Regions from separate parts of the Pseudomonas sp. NPDC086581 genome, predicted to be linked through region 1. Evidence: predicted binding sites of a transcription regulator. Region 1 holds the regulator's gene; the other holds the start of a gene.
What was found. The regulator LexA, encoded in region 1, represses DNA repair genes until DNA is damaged. The targets are predictions, from matches to a motif close to CTGTNTNNNNANACAG.
Positions count from the first base shown of each region.

Region 2: the regulator LexA is predicted to act here: its motif matches at 2,333-2,348, upstream of recN (DNA repair protein RecN).

Region 1 is NZ_JBIVBR010000016.1:63,555-72,941, forward strand. Features, by position in the region: gene fadB (fatty acid oxidation complex subunit alpha FadB) at 1-267, shown strand, start outside; gene fadA (acetyl-CoA C-acyltransferase FadA) at 298-1,473, shown strand; gene ACIPK7_RS26460 (DUF1653 domain-containing protein) at 1,597-1,860, shown strand; gene topA (type I DNA topoisomerase) at 1,953-4,559, shown strand; gene ACIPK7_RS26470 (DUF6586 family protein) at 4,627-5,148, shown strand; gene ACIPK7_RS26475 (hypothetical protein) at 5,256-5,495, shown strand; gene sulA (SOS-induced cell division inhibitor SulA) at 5,540-6,013, opposite strand; gene lexA (transcriptional repressor LexA) at 6,027-6,641, opposite strand; gene ACIPK7_RS26490 (TetR/AcrR family transcriptional regulator) at 6,893-7,609, shown strand; gene ACIPK7_RS26495 (L,D-transpeptidase) at 7,686-8,210, shown strand; gene nagZ (beta-N-acetylhexosaminidase) at 8,222-9,220, shown strand; gene ACIPK7_RS26505 (S-methyl-5'-thioinosine phosphorylase) at 9,230-9,387, shown strand, end outside.
Region 2 is NZ_JBIVBR010000017.1:69,189-78,575, reverse strand. Features, by position in the region: gene ACIPK7_RS27085 (outer membrane protein assembly factor BamE) at 1-59, opposite strand, end outside; gene fur (ferric iron uptake transcriptional regulator) at 156-560, shown strand; gene recN (DNA repair protein RecN) at 633-2,309, opposite strand; gene grpE (nucleotide exchange factor GrpE) at 2,509-3,072, shown strand; gene dnaK (molecular chaperone DnaK) at 3,163-5,079, shown strand; gene dnaJ (molecular chaperone DnaJ) at 5,202-6,335, shown strand; gene dapB (4-hydroxy-tetrahydrodipicolinate reductase) at 6,394-7,200, shown strand; gene carA (glutamine-hydrolyzing carbamoyl-phosphate synthase small subunit) at 7,388-8,524, shown strand; gene leuE (leucine efflux protein LeuE) at 8,554-9,207, shown strand; gene carB (carbamoyl-phosphate synthase large subunit) at 9,227-9,387, shown strand, end outside.

The DNA.
Region 1 (9,387 bases):
ATCAACTTCATGATGATCCCGCTGTGCCTGGAAACCGTGCGCTGCCTGGAAGACGGCATCGTCGAGACCGCTGCCGAGGCCGACATGGGCCTGATCTACGGCATCGGCTTCCCTCCCTTCCGTGGCGGTGCCCTGCGTTACATCGACTCCATCGGTGTGGCCGAATTCGTCGCACTGGCCGACAAGTACGCCGACCTGGGTGCGCTGTACCACCCGACCGCGAAGCTGCGTGAAATGGCCAAGAACGGCCAGAAGTTCTTCGGTTGAGTGCGCAACGAATAGAGCGAGAGTGAATTTATGAGCCTGAATCCGAGAGACGCCGTCATTGTCGACTTCGGCCGCACCCCGATGGGCCGTTCGAAGGGTGGCATGCACCGCAACACCCGCGCGGAGAACATGTCCGCGCACCTGATCAGCAAGCTCCTGGAGCGCAACCCGAAGATTGACCCGGCGGAAGTCGAGGACGTGATCTGGGGTTGTGTGAACCAGACCCTGGAGCAGGGCTGGAACATCGCACGCATGGCGTCGCTGATGACCCAGATCCCGCACACCAGTGCCGGCCAGACCGTCAGCCGCCTGTGCGGCTCGTCCATGAGCGCCCTGCACACTGCCGTGCAGGCGATCCAGACCGGCAACGGTGACGTCTTCGTCATCGGTGGTGTGGAGCACATGGGCCACGTCGGCATGATGCACGGCGTCGATCCGAACCCGCACATGTCCCTGTACGCCGCCAAGGCGTCGGGCATGATGGGCCTGACCGCCGAAATGCTGGGCAAGATGCACGGCATCACCCGCGAGGCGCAGGACAAGTTCGGCGTGCGGTCGCACCAACTGGCCTGGAAAGCGACTCAGGAAGGCAAGTTCAAAGACGAAATCATCCCGATGGAAGGTTACGACGAGAACGGCTTCCTGAAGGTTTTCGACTTCGACGAAACCATCCGTCCGGAAACCACCCTGGAAAGCCTGGCGGCTCTGAAGCCGGCCTTCAACCCGAAAGGCGGCACCGTGACGGCGGGTACTTCCTCGCAGATTACCGACGGCGCTTCCTGCATGATCGTCATGAGCGCCCAGCGTGCTCAGGATCTGGGCGTGCAGCCGATGGCCGTGGTTCGTGCCATGGCCGTGGCGGGCGTTGATCCGGCGATCATGGGCTACGGCCCGGTTCCGTCGACCAACAAGGCGCTCAAGCGCGCCGGCCTGACCATCAACGACATCGACTTCTTCGAGCTCAACGAAGCCTTCGCCGCACAGGCCCTGCCGGTGCTGAAGGACCTCAAGATCCTCGACAAGATGGAAGAGAAGGTCAACCTGCACGGCGGCGCCATCGCCCTGGGTCACCCGTTCGGCTGCTCCGGTGCGCGTATCTCCGGCACCCTGCTGAACGTGATGAAGCAGAACAGTGGCACCCTGGGCGTGTCCACCATGTGCGTGGGCCTCGGTCAGGGCATCACCACCGTCTTCGAACGCGTCTAAGCTTTCGTCGATGGGAGAGCCGGGGCCTTGTGCCCCGGCTTTCGTTTTTGTCGGGCGGGGATTGCCCGACAGCCGCGCAATGAGCACAATCGCCGCCTTTTGGCCGGCCGAGGGAGAACCGACATGCACTTGCAGCCCGGATTGTATCGACATCACAAGGGGCAACAGTACCGCGTGCTCGGCGTCGCCCGGCATTCGGAGACCGAGGAAGAGCTGGTGATCTACCAGGCGCTGTACGGCGAATTCGGGCTCTGGGTGCGGCCGCTGAGCATGTTCACCGAGGCGGTGGAAGTGAATGGCGGGAAGGTTCCGCGCTTCGCTCTGGTGGGCGCCGAAAACGATCCGCTGGGTCTTCAGACCGGCCCGTCCGGCGAAACCCAAGCTTGACCTTGGCGCGACCGCCACTATATATAGCGGTGCCGCTCCTAGCTCCTCCCTCCTTATAAATTCATCTTTTCGACGCAGGAATATTCCGATCCATGGGTAAATCGCTGGTCATCGTGGAATCACCGGCCAAGGCCAAGACCATCAACAAGTACCTGGGCAACCAGTACGTGGTGAAGTCGAGCATCGGCCACATCCGCGACCTGCCCACCAGCGGCTCGTCCGCGTCGAAGGAGCCTGCGTCAAAAACGCGCAAGACCGCTGCCGAGGCGCCGGCCCTGTCGCCGAAGGAAAAGGCCAAGCGCCAGCTCGTCACCCGCATGGGCGTCGACCCGGAGCACGGCTGGAAGGCCAAGTACGAGATCCTGCCCGGCAAGGAAAAGGTGATCGAGGAACTGCGCCGCCTGGCCAAGGACGCCGACACCATCTATCTCGCAACCGACTTGGACCGCGAAGGGGAGGCCATTGCCTGGCACCTGCGCGAGGCCATCGGCGGCGACGACTCGCGCTACAAGCGTGTGGTCTTCAACGAAATCACCAAGAAGGCCATCCAGGAGGCCTTCTCCCAGCCGGGCGAGCTGGATATCAACCGCGTGAATGCCCAGCAGGCGCGCCGCTTTCTCGATCGCGTGGTGGGCTACATGGTCTCGCCGCTGCTGTGGGCGAAGATCGCTCGTGGCCTGTCCGCCGGTCGCGTGCAGTCGGTGGCGGTGAAACTGGTGGTCGAGCGTGAGCGCGAGATCCGCGCCTTCGTCCCGGAAGAATACTGGGAAGTGCATGCCGACCTCGGCACGCCGAAGAACGACAAGGTCCGCTTCGAAGTGGTGCGCGAGAAGGGCGAAGCCTTCAAGCCGCTGAACGAAGCCCAGGCCACCGCTGCCCTGGAAAAGCTCAAGGCCTCCAGCTACAGCATCGCCAAGCGCGAAGACAAGCCGACTTCCAGCAAGCCCTCGGCGCCGTTCATCACCTCCACCTTGCAGCAGGCCGCGAGCAATCGCCTGGGCTTCGGGGTGAAGAAGACCATGATGATGGCCCAGCGTCTCTACGAAGCCGGCTACATCACCTATATGCGTACCGACTCGACCAACCTGTCCGCCGACGCCATCGACATGGTGCGCGGCTTCATCGACAGCGAGTTTGGCAAGAAATACCTGCCGGCCAAGCCGAACTTCTACTCCAGCAAGGAAGGCGCCCAGGAAGCTCACGAAGCGATTCGTCCTTCCGACGTCAACCTGCGTCCGACCCAGCTGTCGGGCATGGAGCGCGACGCCGAGCGCCTGTACGACCTGATCTGGCGCCAGTTCGTGGCCTGCCAGATGCCGCCGGCCGAGTACCTGTCCACCACCGTCAGCGCGGCTGCCGGTGACTTCGAGCTGCGCGCCAAGGGCCGCATCCTCAAGTTCGACGGCTACACCAAGGTACTGCCGCAGCAGAGCAAGCCGGGCGAGGATGACGTCTTGCCGGAAATGAACCAGGGCGACGCGATGAAGCTGCTCAAGCTCGATCCGAGCCAGCACTTCACCAAGCCGCCGGCGCGCTTCTCCGAAGCCAGCCTGGTCAAGGAACTGGAAAAGCGCGGTATCGGCCGTCCGTCCACCTACGCGGCGATCATCTCCACCATCCAGGAGCGCGGCTACGTCACCACCCACAATCGCCGCTTCTACGCGGAAAAGATGGGCGACATCGTCACCGACCGCCTCAACGAGAGCTTCTCCAACCTGATGGACTACGGCTTCACCGCCGGCATGGAAGAGAACCTCGATGACGTGGCTCAGGGCGAGCGCGACTGGAAAAACGTGCTGGACGAGTTCTACGGCGATTTCCGCAAGAAACTCGACCTGGCCGAAGCCTCCAACGATGGCATGCGCGCCAATCAGCCGACCCTCACCGACATCCCCTGCCGCGAGTGCGGCCGGCCGATGATGATCCGTACCGCCTCCACTGGCGTGTTCCTCGGCTGCTCAGGCTACAGCCTGCCGCCGAAGGAGCGCTGCAAGGCGACCGTCAACCTGATTCCGGGCGACGAAATCGCCGCGGATGACGAGGGCGAATCCGAGTCCCGCGTACTGCGCGGCAAACATCGCTGCCCGATCTGCAGCACCGCAATGGACGCCTACCTGGTCGACGAGAAGCGCAAGCTGCACATCTGCGGCAACAACCCGGATTGCGCCGGCTACGAGATCGAGGAAGGCCAGTACCGCATCAAGGGCTACGAAGGCCCGAGCCTGGAATGCGACAAGTGCGGCAGCGAGATGCAACTCAAGACCGGCCGCTTCGGCAAATTCTTCGGTTGCACCAATCCGACCTGCAAGAACACCCGCAAGCTGCTGAAGAACGGTGAGCCTGCTCCGCCGAAGATGGACGCCATCCGCATGCCGGAACTCAAGTGCGAGAAGGTGGACGACATCTACGTACTGCGCGACGGCGCTTCCGGCCTGTTCCTGGCCGCCAGCCAGTTCCCGAAGAATCGCGAGACACGCGCTCCGCTGGTGGCTGAATTGTTGCCGCACAAGGAAGAGCTGGACCCGAAGTACCACTTCCTGCTGTCCGCTCCGGCGAAAGACCCGGATGGCCGCCCCGCGGTGATCCGCTTCAGCCGCAAGACCAAGGAGCAGTACGTGCAGTCCGAGGTCGACGGCAAGCCCACTGGCTGGCGCGCGTTCTTCGACGGCGGCAAGTGGAAGGTCGAAGACAAGCGCTGATGGAAGGCGCGCCCCGCTGATGTGGGGCGTGCTTATACTGCCGAAGTCGACTGCAGAGGGCCCGGTCATGGCGAACGAACTCTATACCCGCACCAACCAGAAGCTGTTCTTTGCCGGTCTTGCCCTTGAAGCCTGGCGCAGCGCCGAAGCGGCGCGCGCGATGAATGCCCAGGCGCGTATCCAGGCCGAGCGCGAAGCAGTGCTGTTCCACCTCTACGGAGCGGTGCTGGGTGTGGCCCATGAGATTGCCGGCTACTATCGCCTGCCCCAGGCCGGTGCGCCGCGCGTTGATATGTTGCTGAATGCCGAGGTACTGGCTGCCGCACCAAGCCCGGAGCTGGCGGAGATGGTCGAGTTGGCGCAGTCGCCGGAAGCCTGGCTGGGTCGCCTGCTGGCCGCCTATGCCGCGCTGTTCCAGCCGCCGAGCGAGCCGAAGAAAGCCAAGGTCGACCCGACCCAGCCGCTGATCCAGGCGGTGAATGTCGACGACGAGGCTCCGGTCGAGCTGGCCAATGACGAGCTGGAAGCCTGGCGCAAGGCGCTGAAGGACCTGGTGCTGCGCTTCCGCGCATCGCTCACCGAGCTCTGATTCCTGCTTCACAGCGTGCCGGCCTTCTGGTCGGTCCGCGCAAGCTTTGGCTAGGGTGTAGCGGATGTGGCTGTTACACTACGCGTTCTGCTGTGGAGAACGTCGCTATGCCAACCTCATTTCTGGAAATTGTCGAGCTGCCTGACGGGCGTATCGTGCTGCGTCGCGCGGACGAGGAGGAGGCGCTGGTGACCCTGGAGTTCTCCGCCGATGCCAAGGGCTTCCTGCAGGGCCAGCACATCGAGATCGCCAAGGCGATGTTCAATGTCGGTGTGCAGATGGCCGGCCGTCTTGCTGAAGGCGGCGACATGAGCATGGACGAGGAAGGCCCGCGCGTCCTGCATTGAGTTCTTCCGCTTCGCCGCGTTCGCGGCGAAGCTTCCCGATCAGATCACCCCAGACGAATATTCAGGCTCTGCGCATGGCCGGCAACGGCGGCGCGGGACAGTTGCGCGCGCGCTTTCGCGCTGAGATTCAACCAGCTCACCACGGTGTGGCTGTTGCCTAGGCGCAGTGCCTCGCAGGCCAGTGCCTGGGCGGCAGCCTGATCGCGCGCAGGCAGAAGCAAAATGCCCTGGCGGTTCAGGCCGGCCTTGCGCAGCCAGTCCGGAGTCAGACTGGACGGTGGAGCGATCAGGGTTAGCCAGCGTGAATCACTTTCCTCGCTCAGCTCGCGGAGCATCGGCGCCAGCAACATCAGGCACTGGCCGGGGAGGCCGCGCAGGGCGATCTCGCTGAAGGCGCTTTCGTCGGTGATGGGCTCTTCTTCCATCAGCTCCGGAAGCAGGGGAGCAGTACCGCTTGCCCAGAGTGCTTCCTGGAACAGCGGGAGTTGCGGCAGGTTCTGCGGCTGCGGGTACTGCATGGGTGTCTCCTGTTCAGCGACGGATAACGCCGACGCTCAAGCCTTCGATGACCAGTTCCTGTTCCTTGAGATCGACCTCGATGGGGGCGAACTCCGGGTTTTCGGCGAGCAGCCAGACCTTGCTTCCTTCGCGCTTGAAGCGCTTCACCGTGACCTCCTCACCCAGGCGGGCGACCACGATCTGGCCATTGCGAGCCTCGCGGGTGACATGCACGGCGAGCAGGTCGCCATCCATGATGCCGACATCCTTCATGCTCTGGCCACGTACGCGCAGCAGGTAGTCGGCCGGCGGGTTGAAGAAGGTGGGGTTGATGCGGCAGGTGTCGTCGACGTTCTGCTCGGCGAGGATCGGCGCACCGGCGGCGACGCGGCCGATTATCGGCAATTCGTCGTCATTGGCGGCGGCCTTGGGCTCGAAACCGGGGATACGGATGCCGCGGGAGGCGCCCGGGGTCATCTCGATGGCGCCTTTGCGGGCGAGGGCTTTCAGGTGCTCCTCAGCGGCGTTGGGCGACTTGAAGCCGAGTTCCTGGGCGATTTCCGCGCGGGTGGGCGGGTAGCCGTTGGCTTCCAGGCAGCGTTTGATGAAGGCAAGGATCTCGGCTTGGCGCGGCGTGAGCTTCAGCATGTCCATACTCTGGCTTTTTATACAGTGCCTGGAATTATATACAGTGATTGCGGGCTGGCAATGCTTTTATTGAGGGCGGCTGTCAGTGGAACGTGTGTGCATGTAACCTTTCGAGCCTGGCAAGCGTCTTGCTGTTTATTAGGTGTCTCGTCGCATTGCCATGATATTGGTAACAATCCATCGCACTTTGCTTGACAATACAAGACGCTGAAACGTATGTTTCAAACAAGTGTTTGTCAGGCGGAGTAGCCATGGCCCAGTCGGAAACCGTCGAACGCATCCTGGATGCTGCGGAACAGCTGTTCGCGGAGAAGGGCTTCGCCGAAACCTCCCTGCGTTTGATTACCAGCAAGGCGGGTGTAAACCTCGCGGCGGTGAATTATCACTTCGGCTCGAAGAAGGCGCTGATCCAGGCGGTCTTCTCGCGCTTCCTCGGCCCGTTCTGCGCCAGTCTCGAAAAAGAGCTGGATCGCCGCCAGGCCAAGCCCGATGCGCCGCGCGCCACCCTGGAAGAGCTGCTCGAACTGCTCGTGGTCCAGGCCATGGCCGTCAAACCGCGCAGCGGCAACGACTTGTCGATCTTCATGCGCCTGCTGGGCTTGGCGTTCAGTCAAAGCCAGGGGCACCTGCGCAAGTACCTCGAAGAGGTCTACGGCAAGGTGTTCCGCCGCTATATGCTGCTGGTGCACGAATCGGCGCCGCGCCTGCCGCCGTTGGAGCTGTTCTGGCGCGTGCACTTCATGCTGGGTACCGCAGTGTTCAGCATGTCCGGCATCAAGGCACTGCGTGCCATGGCTGAGAACGATTTCGGCGTGAATACTTCCATCGAGCAGGTCATGCGCCTGATGGTGCCGTTCCTCGCCGCCGGCATGCGTGCCGACAGTGGCGTCAGTGATCCCTCGCTGGCGGGTGCGCAGCTCAAGCCGCGCACCAAGTCGAGCACCGCCCAGGCGCCCGCCAAGGTCTGATCCCGGCCCGGCCCGGCCCGGCCCGGCCCGGCTTCGCGCTGGGCTGCGTCTGCCTGATCGGCTACAGTAGCCGGCCATGGCTGATCTCGATCTTCTCTATGTATCCCTTGCTGACCAGATGCTTTACGGCTTTGCCGAGGGGCGTCTTGTCGTGCGTGTTCCGGTATCCAGCGCCGCCAACGGCGCGGGCGAGCGCAACGGCTCCGGCTGCACGCCACGCGGTTTGCACCAGGTCCGTGCGCGCATCGGCGATGGCTTGCCCAAGGGGGCGGTTCTGAAGGGGCGTCGCTGGACCGGCGAGACCTGGACGGCCGAGCTTCACGAGGCGTTTCCCGGTCGCGACTGGATACTCTCGCGTATCCTCTGGCTCAGCGGCTGCGAGCCGGGGCGCAACCGGATGGGTGAGGTCGATACCTTCCGCCGCTACATCTATCTGCACGGTACGCCGGACTGCGAGCCCATGGGGACGCCGCTGTCCCACGGCTGTATCCGCTTGCGCAATGACGACCTGCTGGAACTCTTCCCGCAGGTGCCGCTCCATTGCCGGGTCCGAATCGAAGAGGCCGCCTGTCCCGACTGGCAGGCGGCGCAACTGAATTGAAAGGAATGCACATGCAAGGCTCCCTGATGCTCGACATCGGCGGTATCTGGCTTACCGCCGAGGACCGCCAGATCCTGCGCCACCCGGAAGTCGGTGGACTGATCATCTTTGCCCGCAACATCGAATCGCCGCGCCAGGTGCGCGAGCTGATGGAGGCTATTCGCGCAGTACGCCCCGACCTGCTGCTGGCGGTGGACCAGGAGGGCGGTCGCGTGCAGCGCCTGCGCCAGGGTTTCCTGCGCCTGCCGGCGATGCGCGCCATTGCCGATAACACCAATGCCGAGCGACTGGCCGAGCAGTGCGGCTGGTTGATGGCGACCGAGGTGCTGGCGGTAGGGCTGGACCTGAGTTTCGCCCCAGTACTCGACCTGGATCATCAGCGCAGCGCCGTGGTCGGTAGCCGTGCTTTCGAGGGCAATCCGGAGCGCGCCGTTGCGCTGGCCGGCGCCTTCATTCGTGGTATGCGCGCTGCCGGCATGGCTTCCACCGGTAAGCACTTCCCCGGTCACGGCTGGGCGGAAGTGGATTCCCATGTGGGGATTCCCGAGGACGAGCGCACGCTGGAGCAGATCCGCGCCGTAGACCTGGTGCCGTTCCAGCGCCTGTCCGGTGAGCTGGATGCGCTGATGCCGGCCCACGTGATCTACCCGCAGGTCGATCCGAATCCCGCAGGCTTTTCCCGCCGCTGGCTGCAGGACATCCTGCGTGGCGAGCTTGGCTTCGACGGGGTGATCTTCAGTGATGACCTTTCCATGGCTGGCGCACATGTGGTCGGCGATGCCGCCAACCGCATCGAGGCTGCGCTCAGCGCTGGTTGCGACATGGGCCTGGTGTGCAACGACCGCGCGTCCGCCGAACTGGCTCTGAGCGCCCTGCAGCGCCTCAAGGTCACTGCGCCACAGCGTCTGCAACGCATGCGCGCCAAGGCCTGGCCGGGTACCGAATACAAGCAGTTGCCACGCTGGCAACAGGCTGTTGGCGAACTGCGTGCTGCACAACTGATTGATTAAGGAATTGCCATGACTGTCTACGCCATCATCGGCGGCACCGGCCTGACCCAGCTGGAAGGATTGACCCTGAAGGATGCCATTGAGCTGGATACGCCCTACGGCTCGCCCTCGGCGGCCATCCAGCGCGGCGAGTTCGCCGGCCGCGAGGTGTTGTTCCTCGCCCGTCA
Region 2 (9,387 bases), on a different contig from region 1:
AGTGCGGCGAGTCCCAGCCCGAAAGCGAGACTGGTCAGCATGAGCTTGGCGTTTTGCATCAAGGGGTGACTTCCACTATCTTGGCTGAGCGACGAAATCCCGATCATACCTGTATTGAGAGATGCTGCGAAGCATTCCGCGCCGAGAAAGCACACATGGTTGAAAATAGCGAACTGCGCAAAGCCGGACTTAAGGTCACACTGCCGCGCGTCAAGATCCTCCAGATGCTCGATTCCGCCGAGCAGCGCCACATGAGCGCAGAGGATGTTTACAAGGCGCTGATGGAGGCGGGTGAAGACGTCGGTCTGGCCACCGTCTACCGCGTCCTGACCCAGTTCGAAGCCGCCGGCCTGGTGGTGCGCCACAACTTCGATGGCGGCCATGCCGTCTTCGAACTGGCCGACAGCGGCCACCATGATCACATGGTCTGCGTCGATACCGGCGAAGTCATCGAGTTCATGGACTCGGAAATCGAGAAACGCCAGAAGGAGATCGTCAAGGAGCGCGGCTTCGAGCTCGTCGATCACAACCTGGTGCTCTACGTGCGCAAGAAAAAGTAAGCGCACGCAGATGCAGAAACGGCGACCCTCGGGTCGCCGTTTTCGTTTGTGCGGCTTTTAAGTGGTAGTGTGTCAGCCCTGTACGGCCGAATCCACCATCTTGCGAGCGTGGGCCAGGGATTCCTTGGTCAGGTCCACGCCGCCGAGCATGCGGGCGATTTCCTCGATGCGCTCGGCCTTCTTCAGGCTGGATACGGCGGTGCGAGTTTCGCAGGTGTCGCGGTCCTTGTGCACGAACAGGTGCTGGTGGCCTTGGGCGGCGACCTGCGGCAGATGGGTAACGGTCAGCACCTGGCCGCGATCGCCAAGGCGGCGCAACAGCTGGCCGACGACTTCGGCTGTGGGGCCGCCGATGCCGACATCCACTTCGTCGAAGACTAGTGTGGGGATGCGCGAAGTCTGTGCGGTGATCACCTGGATCGCCAGGCTGATGCGTGACAATTCGCCGCCCGAGGCGACCTTGGCCAGGCCCTTCATCGGTTGGCCGGGGTTGGCGCTGACCAGGAATTCCAGTTGCTCCAGGCCGCTGACCTGCGGTTCGTCCGAGCTGGACGGGCGCAGTTCGATGGCGAAGCGGCCGCCGGGCATGCCCAGGCGCTGCATCTCCACCTCCACGGCCTTGGCCAGCTTCGGTGCCGCATCCTGGCGGATGCGGCTGAGTTCGTCGGCCTTCTCCTGATAGTGGCGGGCGTAGGCGGCCAGTTCGTTGCCTAGGCGCTCCACGGCTTCGTCGTCGGCGTTCAGCGCGTCCAGTTCGTCGAGCAGTCGTTGCTGCAGGTCCTGCAGTTCGTGGGGCTGCACGCGGTGTTTGCGCGCCAGGCTATAGATGGCATCCATGCGCTCTTCCAACTGCTGCAGGCGCAGGGGGTCGGCATCGAAGTGGTCGACGAAGCGGTTCAGCTCGCCGATGGCTTCTTCCACCTGGATCTGCGCGCTGGACAGCAGGTTCACCGCTTCGCCCAGTGCGGTCGGCTGGCTCGGGAAGGCGGTGAGGCGGTTGAGGCTGGAGGTCAGCGCCGACAGCACGTTGCCGGCATCGCTTTCGCTACACAATTCGACGACCTGTCGGCAGGCGGCGATCAGGCTGCCGGCGTTGCTCTGGGTCTTGTGTTCGGCTTCCAGCGACTCCAGTTCGTTGTCACCCAGACCGAGGTTTTCCAGTTCTTCAAGCTGGTAGCTGAGCAATTGGTGGCGGGCGCGCTGTTCGTCGCCGTTGCGCGACAGGCGGTCCAGCTCCTGACGGGTCTGCTTCCAGCGCTGCGCGGCGAGTTGCACCTGGCGCGCCAGATCCTGGCTGCCGGCAAATTCGTCGAGCAGGCGGCGGTGAGTGTCGGCCTTGAGCAGTGACTGGTGCTCGTGCTGGCTGTGGATGTCGATCAGCAGCTCGCCCAGGTGCTTGAGGTCGCCCAGCGGGCAGGGGGAGCCGTTGATGTACGCGCGCGAGCGGCCTTCGGCGGTGATCACTCGGCGCAGGATGCACGGGCCGTCCTGTTCCAGGTCACGCTCGGCGAGCCAGTCGCGGGCCTCGGCAATCGCGCTGACATCAAAGCTGGCGAGAATGTCTGCCTTGTCGGAGCCGGGGCGGACCACGCCGCTGTCGGCGCGGTCGCCCAGGGCGAGGCCGAGGGCGTCGAGCATGATCGACTTGCCGGCGCCGGTTTCGCCGGTGATCACGGTCATGCCGGCATCGAGCTCGAGATCGAGGTGCTCGACGATGGCGTAGTTGTGCACGGACAGGTGGACCAGCATGGGCGGCGGCTCCGCAGTTATGTCTGGTTATTTATACAGTATTTTTTGCTGCTGGCAATTCTCCCTTGTCGCCTTTGTGAGTGCCCTGTGGAGCAAAAGCCTTGAAGTCGGGAAAACCTGCCCCATATACACGGCAGAGCCGCGGACCATTGGGTTCGCCTTGTTTTCAAAGGCTTATTTTCTTTTTTAGGAGAGTGGCATGTCTGACGAACAACAGACTCAGGATTCCCAATTCAACGAGCAGCCGGACACCGGCGCTACCGGGGATCTGAACGCCCGCGTGCTGGAGCTGGAAGAACAGGTCGCCGCGGCGAAGGATCAGAGCCTGCGCGCTGTCGCCGAATTGCAGAACGTCCGCCGTCGTGCCGAGCAGGACGTGGAGAAGGCGCACAAGTTCGCCCTGGAGAAATTCGCCGGCGACCTGCTGCCGATCGTCGATACCCTCGAGCGCGCGCTGGAGATGTCGAACCCGGAAGACGAAGTGATCAAGCCGATGCGTGAAGGCATCGAACTGACGCTGAAGATGTTCCACGACACGCTGAAGCGCTACAACCTCGAGCCGGTCGACCCGCACGGCGAGCCTTTCAACCCCGAACACCACCAGGCCATGGCCATGGAAGAGAGCATTCGTCTCGAGCCGGGCAGCGTGGTCAAGGTGTTCCAGAAGGGCTACCTGCTCAACGGTCGTCTGCTGCGTCCCGCCATGGTCGTGGTCAGCAAGGCACCGGAACAAACTCCGCCTTCGATCGACGAGAAGGCTTGAAATCCACCACCCGGTCCCCATCTGGGTAATCAACCGAGCCAAAGACCCGCAACAGGGTCAGCGCGGAATCTAATTTCTGGAGAGTGAAATATGGGCAAAATCATTGGTATCGACCTGGGGACCACCAACTCCTGTGTGTCCATCCTGGAGAACGGTAACGTCAAGGTCATCGAGAACGCCGAAGGCGCTCGTACCACCCCGTCGATCATCGGCTACGCCAACGACGGCGAAATCCTGGTAGGTCAGCCGGCGAAGCGCCAGGCTGTGACCAACCCGACCAACACCCTGTATGCCGTGAAGCGTCTGATCGGCCGTCGCTTCGAAGAAGAAGTCGTACAGAAAGACATCAAGATGGTGCCGTACAAGATCGTCAAGGCTGACAACGGCGACGCGTGGGTCGAGGCCAAGGGCCAGAAGATGGCTCCGCCGCAGGTCTCCGCGGAAGTCCTGAAGAAGATGAAGAAGACCGCCGAGGACTACCTGGGCGAGCCGGTCACCGAAGCGGTCATCACCGTTCCGGCCTACTTCAACGACAGCCAGCGTCAGGCCACCAAGGACGCCGGTCGCATCGCCGGTCTGGACGTCAAGCGCATCATCAACGAACCGACCGCGGCTGCGCTGGCCTATGGCCTGGACAAGGCCAAGGGCGACCACACCATCATCGTCTATGACCTGGGTGGTGGTACCTTCGACGTTTCCGTGATCGAAATCGCCGAAGTCGATGGTGAGCACCAGTTCGAAGTACTGGCCACCAACGGCGACACCTTCCTGGGTGGTGAAGACTTCGACCTGCGCCTGATCGACTACCTCGTCGAAGAGTTCAAGAAAGAATCCGGCATGGACCTCAAGGGCGACCCGCTGGCCATGCAGCGCCTGAAGGAAGCTGCCGAGAAGGCCAAGATCGAGCTGTCCTCGACCCAGCAGACCGACGTCAACCTGCCGTACGTCACCGCTGACGCCTCCGGCCCGAAACACCTGAACGTCAAGGTTTCCCGCGCCAAGCTGGAATCCCTGGTGGAAGACCTGGTCACCCGCACCATCGAGCCGTGCCGCGTTGCGCTGAAAGACGCCGGCCTGGACGTCTCGAAGATCGACGAAGTGATCCTGGTCGGCGGCCAGACCCGCATGCCGCTGGTGCAGAAGACCGTTGCCGAGTTCTTCGGCAAGGAAGCGCGCAAGGACGTCAACCCGGACGAAGCCGTTGCCATGGGTGCTGCCATCCAGGGCGCCGTTCTGGCCGGTGACGTGAAGGACGTGCTGCTGCTCGACGTCACCCCGCTGACCCTGGGTATCGAAACCCTCGGTGGCGTGATGACTGCGCTGATCGACAAGAACACCACCATCCCGACCAAGAAGTCGCAGGTGTTCTCCACTGCCGATGACAACCAGGGCGCCGTGACCATCCACGTGCTGCAGGGCGAGCGCAAGCAAGCCGCGCAGAACAAGTCGCTGGGCAAGTTCGACCTGGCCGACATCCCGCCGGCTCCGCGCGGTGTGCCGCAGATCGAAGTGACCTTCGACATCGACGCCAACGGCATCCTGCACGTCGGTGCGAAGGACAAGGCCACTGGCAAGCAGCAGTCCATCGTGATCAAGGCTTCTTCGGGTCTGTCCGAAGACGAGATCCAGCAGATGGTCCGCGACGCCGAGGCGAATGCCGAGGAAGACCGCAAGTTCGAGGAACTGGCCGCTGCCCGCAACCAGGGTGATGCACTGGTCCACGCGACTCGCAAGATGGTCACCGAGGCTGGCGACAAGGCCACTGCCGAAGAGAAGGCTGCCATCGACAAGGCGCTGAGCGAGCTGGAAGTTGCCGTGAAGGGCGACGACAAGGCCGAGATCGAAGCGAAGATGAATGCGCTGTCCCAGGCATCCACTCCGCTGGCGCAGAAGATGTACGCCGAACAGCCGCAGCCGGGTGCTGCCGCTCAGGGCGAGGCCGCTGACGACAAGGCTGGCGACGATGTCGTCGACGCCGAGTTCGAAGAGGTCAAGGAGAACAAGTAAGCCGCGTGCTTGCTTCCGCTCCGGCGCACCGACCAGCGTGTCGGTGCGCATGAAACGTCACGCGGGGGCTTGCTCCCGCGTTGGCGTGTCTGGGGGAACGGTTTTTAGAGTGCAGGAAAGTTATGGCCAAACGTGATTTTTACGAGGTACTGGGTGTTGAGCGCGGCGCCAGCGAAGCGGACCTGAAAAAGGCCTATCGCCGGCTCGCCATGAAGTTCCACCCGGACCGCAACCCCGGCGACAAGGAAGCCGAGGACAAATTCAAGGAGGCCAACGAGGCATACGAGGTCCTGTCCGACGCCAGCAAGCGCGCGGCTTACGACCAGTACGGCCATGCCGGCGTCGACCCGCAGATGGGCGGTGGCGGTGCGGGCTTCGGTGGTGCGAGCTTCTCGGACATCTTTGGTGATGTCTTCAGCGACTTCTTCGGCGGTGGTGGCGGCGGACGCGGCGGCTCCCGTGGTGGCCCGGCGCGCGGCGCTGACCTGCGCTACACCCTCGACCTGGACCTGGAAGACGCGGTTCGCGGCACCACTGTGACCATCCGCGTTCCGACCCTGGTGGGCTGCAAGACTTGCAGCGGCAGCGGCGCTAAGCCCGGCACTACGCCGGTCACCTGTACCACCTGTGGTGGCATCGGCCAGGTGCGCATGCAGCAGGGCTTCTTCTCGGTGCAGCAGACGTGCCCGCGCTGCCATGGCAGCGGCAAGATGATCACCGACCCCTGTGGCTCCTGCCATGGCCAGGGCCGCGTGGAAGAGCACAAGACCCTGTCGGTGAAAGTCCCGGCCGGCGTCGATACCGGTGACCGCATCCGCCTTACTGGCGAAGGCGAGGCCGGCGCCCATGGTGGCCCGGCGGGCGACCTGTATGTGGTGGTGAACGTGCGCGAGCACGACATCTTCCAGCGCGACGGCAAGCATCTGTACTGCGAAGTGCCGATCAGCTTCGCCGACGCCGCCCTGGGTGGCGAGCTGGAAGTGCCTACCCTGGACGGCCGCGTGAAGCTGAAGATCCCCGAAGGCACCCAGACCGGTAAGCTGTTCCGCCTGCGCGGCAAGGGCGTTGCCCCGGTGCGCGGCGGTGGTGCGGGTGATCTGATGTGCCGCGTCGTCGTCGAGACGCCGGTCAACCTGGACAAGCGTCAGCGCGAGCTGCTCGAAGAGTTCCGCCATACCCTGCAGGGCAACTCTTCCCACTCGCCCAAGGCCAGTGGCTGGTTCGAAGGCATGAAGCGCTTCTTCGACGATCTATGATGCAAGGCCCCGGCGGTGTGAATCGTCCGGGGCTTTTTTAGCTTTGGAGTTGTTTTATATGCGACGTATAGCCGTTATGGGCGCCGCCGGGCGCATGGGCAAGACCCTGATCGAAGCGGTCCAGCAGACCAATGGCAGTGCCGGCCTGACTGCGGCGGTCGACCGTCCGGACAGCACCCTGGTGGGCGCCGACGCTGGCGAGCTTGCCGGTCTGGGCCGCATCGGCGTGCCGCTGTCGGGCGACCTGGCCAAGGTGGTTGATGAGTTCGACGTGCTGATTGACTTCACCCATCCGACCGTGACCCTGAAGAACCTGGAGGTCTGCCGCAAAGCGGGCAAGGCCATGGTCATTGGCACCACCGGTTTCTCCGCAGCGGAAAAGGAGCTGCTGAGCGAAGCGGCGAAGGACATCCCGATCGTCTTCGCGGCCAACTACAGCGTCGGCGTGAACCTCTGCCTGAAGCTGCTCGACACCGCCGCCCGTGTTCTGGGCGACGACGTGGACATCGAGATCCTCGAGGCGCACCACCGCCATAAGGTCGACGCGCCGTCCGGCACCGCGCTGCGCATGGGCGAAGTGGTCGCCAATGCGCTGGGGCGTGATTTGGAGAAAGTGGCCGTGTATGGCCGTGAAGGCCAGACCGGCGCGCGTCCGCGCGAGACCATCGGCTTCGCCACCGTGCGTGCCGGTGACGTGGTGGGCGACCACACCGTGCTGTTCGCTGCTGATGGCGAGCGCGTGGAGATCACCCACAAGGCTTCGAGCCGCATGACGTTCGCGCGCGGCGCCGTACGTGCTGCTCAGTGGCTGGAAGGGCAGGCCAACGGCCTGTACGACATGCAGGACGTTCTCGGCCTGCGCTGAGTGGCATGGCCGTACGTCGTGCAAAAGGTGGACCATGATGTCGCATTTCTGTAAACTACAGCTTTAGTGTGTCCACTAAAAGTAGCGCAGCATGATCACATAAAAAGCGGGATGACTTCTTCTGATGTCATCCCGCTTTTTTACAATCTGCGCACGCCCAGCCAGGCTTGAACTACGGGAGGTCTTCTTGACTAAGCCAGCCATACTTGCACTTGCCGACGGCAGCGTTTTTCGCGGTGACGCCATCGGCGCCGACGGTCATACCGTCGGAGAGGTGGTGTTCAACACCGCCATGACCGGCTACCAGGAAATCCTCACCGATCCTTCCTACGCCCAACAGATCGTCACCCTGACCTACCCGCACATCGGCAACACCGGCACCACGCCCGAAGACGCCGAGTCGAACAAGGTCTGGGCCGCCGGCCTGATCATCCGTGACCTGCCGCTGCTCTCCAGCAGCTGGCGCGACAAGCAGTCGCTGCCGGACTACCTGAAAGAGAACGGCACCGTTGCCATTGCCGGAATCGATACACGCCGCCTGACCCGCATCCTGCGCGAGAAGGGTTCGCAGAACGGCTGCATCCTGGTCGGCGACGACGCCACCGAGGAAAAAGCCCTCGAACTGGCGCGCGGCTTCCCGGGCCTGAAAGGCATGGATCTGGCCAAGGTCGTGTCCTCCACCGGGCGCTACGAGTGGCGTTCCAGCGTGTGGAACCTGGAAACCGACAGCCATCCGGAAATCGCCGCCGCCGACCTGCCGTACCACGTGGTCGCCTACGATTTCGGCGTGAAGCTGAACATCCTGCGCATGCTGGTTGCCCGCGGCTGCCGCCTGACCGTGGTGCCGGCGCAGACCCCGGCCAGCGAAGTGCTCGCCCTGAACCCGGACGGCATCTTCCTCTCCAACGGCCCTGGTGACCCCGAACCGTGCGACTACGCCATCCAGGCCATCCGCGAGTTCCTCGACACCGAGATTCCGGTGTTCGGTATTTGCCTCGGCCACCAGCTGCTGGCCCTGGCCTCCGGCGCCAAGACCCTGAAAATGGGCCACGGCCACCACGGTGCCAACCACCCGGTGCAGGACCTGGATTCGGGCGTGGTGATGATCACCAGCCAGAACCACGGTTTCGCCGTTGACGAAGGCAGCATGCCGGCCAACCTGCGCGCCACCCACAAGTCGCTGTTCGACGGCACCCTGCAAGGTATCGAGCGCACCGACAAGGTGGCCTTCAGCTTCCAGGGGCACCCGGAAGCCAGCCCAGGCCCGCACGACGTGGCTCCGCTGTTCGACCGCTTCATCGCGGCGATGGCCGAGCGTCGCTGAGTACGAGCTCGAAGAGGTAGAAGAAGATGATGCCGACCCTGGGAATCACCGACCTCTGGACCTACGTCCTGGGTACGTTGTTCATCGTCCTGCTGCCGGGGCCGAACTCGCTGTTTGTCCTCGCCACTGCCGCCCAGCGCGGCGTGGCCTCGGGCTACCGGGCGGCGAGCGCGGTGTTCCTGGGCGATGCGATCCTGATGTTCCTGTCGGCGCTGGGAATCGCCTCGGTCCTCAAGGCCGAGCCGATGCTGTTCCTGGGCCTGAAGTACGTCGGCGCCGCGTATCTGTTCTATCTAGGGATCGGCATGCTCCGCGGTGGCTGGCAGAAGCTGCGCCACCCGCTGGAGGCCGCCGCCGTGCCGGCGAAGGAAGTGGACGTCAATCAGCCGTTCCGCAAGGCGCTGCTGCTGAGCCTGTCCAACCCCAAGGCGATCCTCTTCTTCATTTCCTTCTTCATCCAGTTCGTCGACCCGGGTTACGCCTACCCCGGCCTGTCGTTCCTGGTGCTGGGTACGATCCTCGAGATCATCAGCGCCCTGTACCTGAGTTTCCTGATTTTCTCCGGTGTGCGTCTGGCGGCCTGGTTCCGTCGGCGGCAACGGCTGGCTGCCGGCGCCTCGAGTGGCGTCGGCGCCCTGTTCGTCGGCTTTGGCGTGAAGCTGGCCAGCGCAACCCTTTCCTGAATATTGCAACGAGAGTCCCATGCCCAAGCGTACAGACATCAAGAGCATCCTGATCCTCGGCGCCGGCCCGATCGTCATCGGCCAGGCCTGCGAGTTCGACTACTCCGGCGCACAGGCCTGCAAGGCCCTGAAGGAAGAAGGCTTCCGTGTCATCCTGGTGAACTCCAACCCGGCCACCAT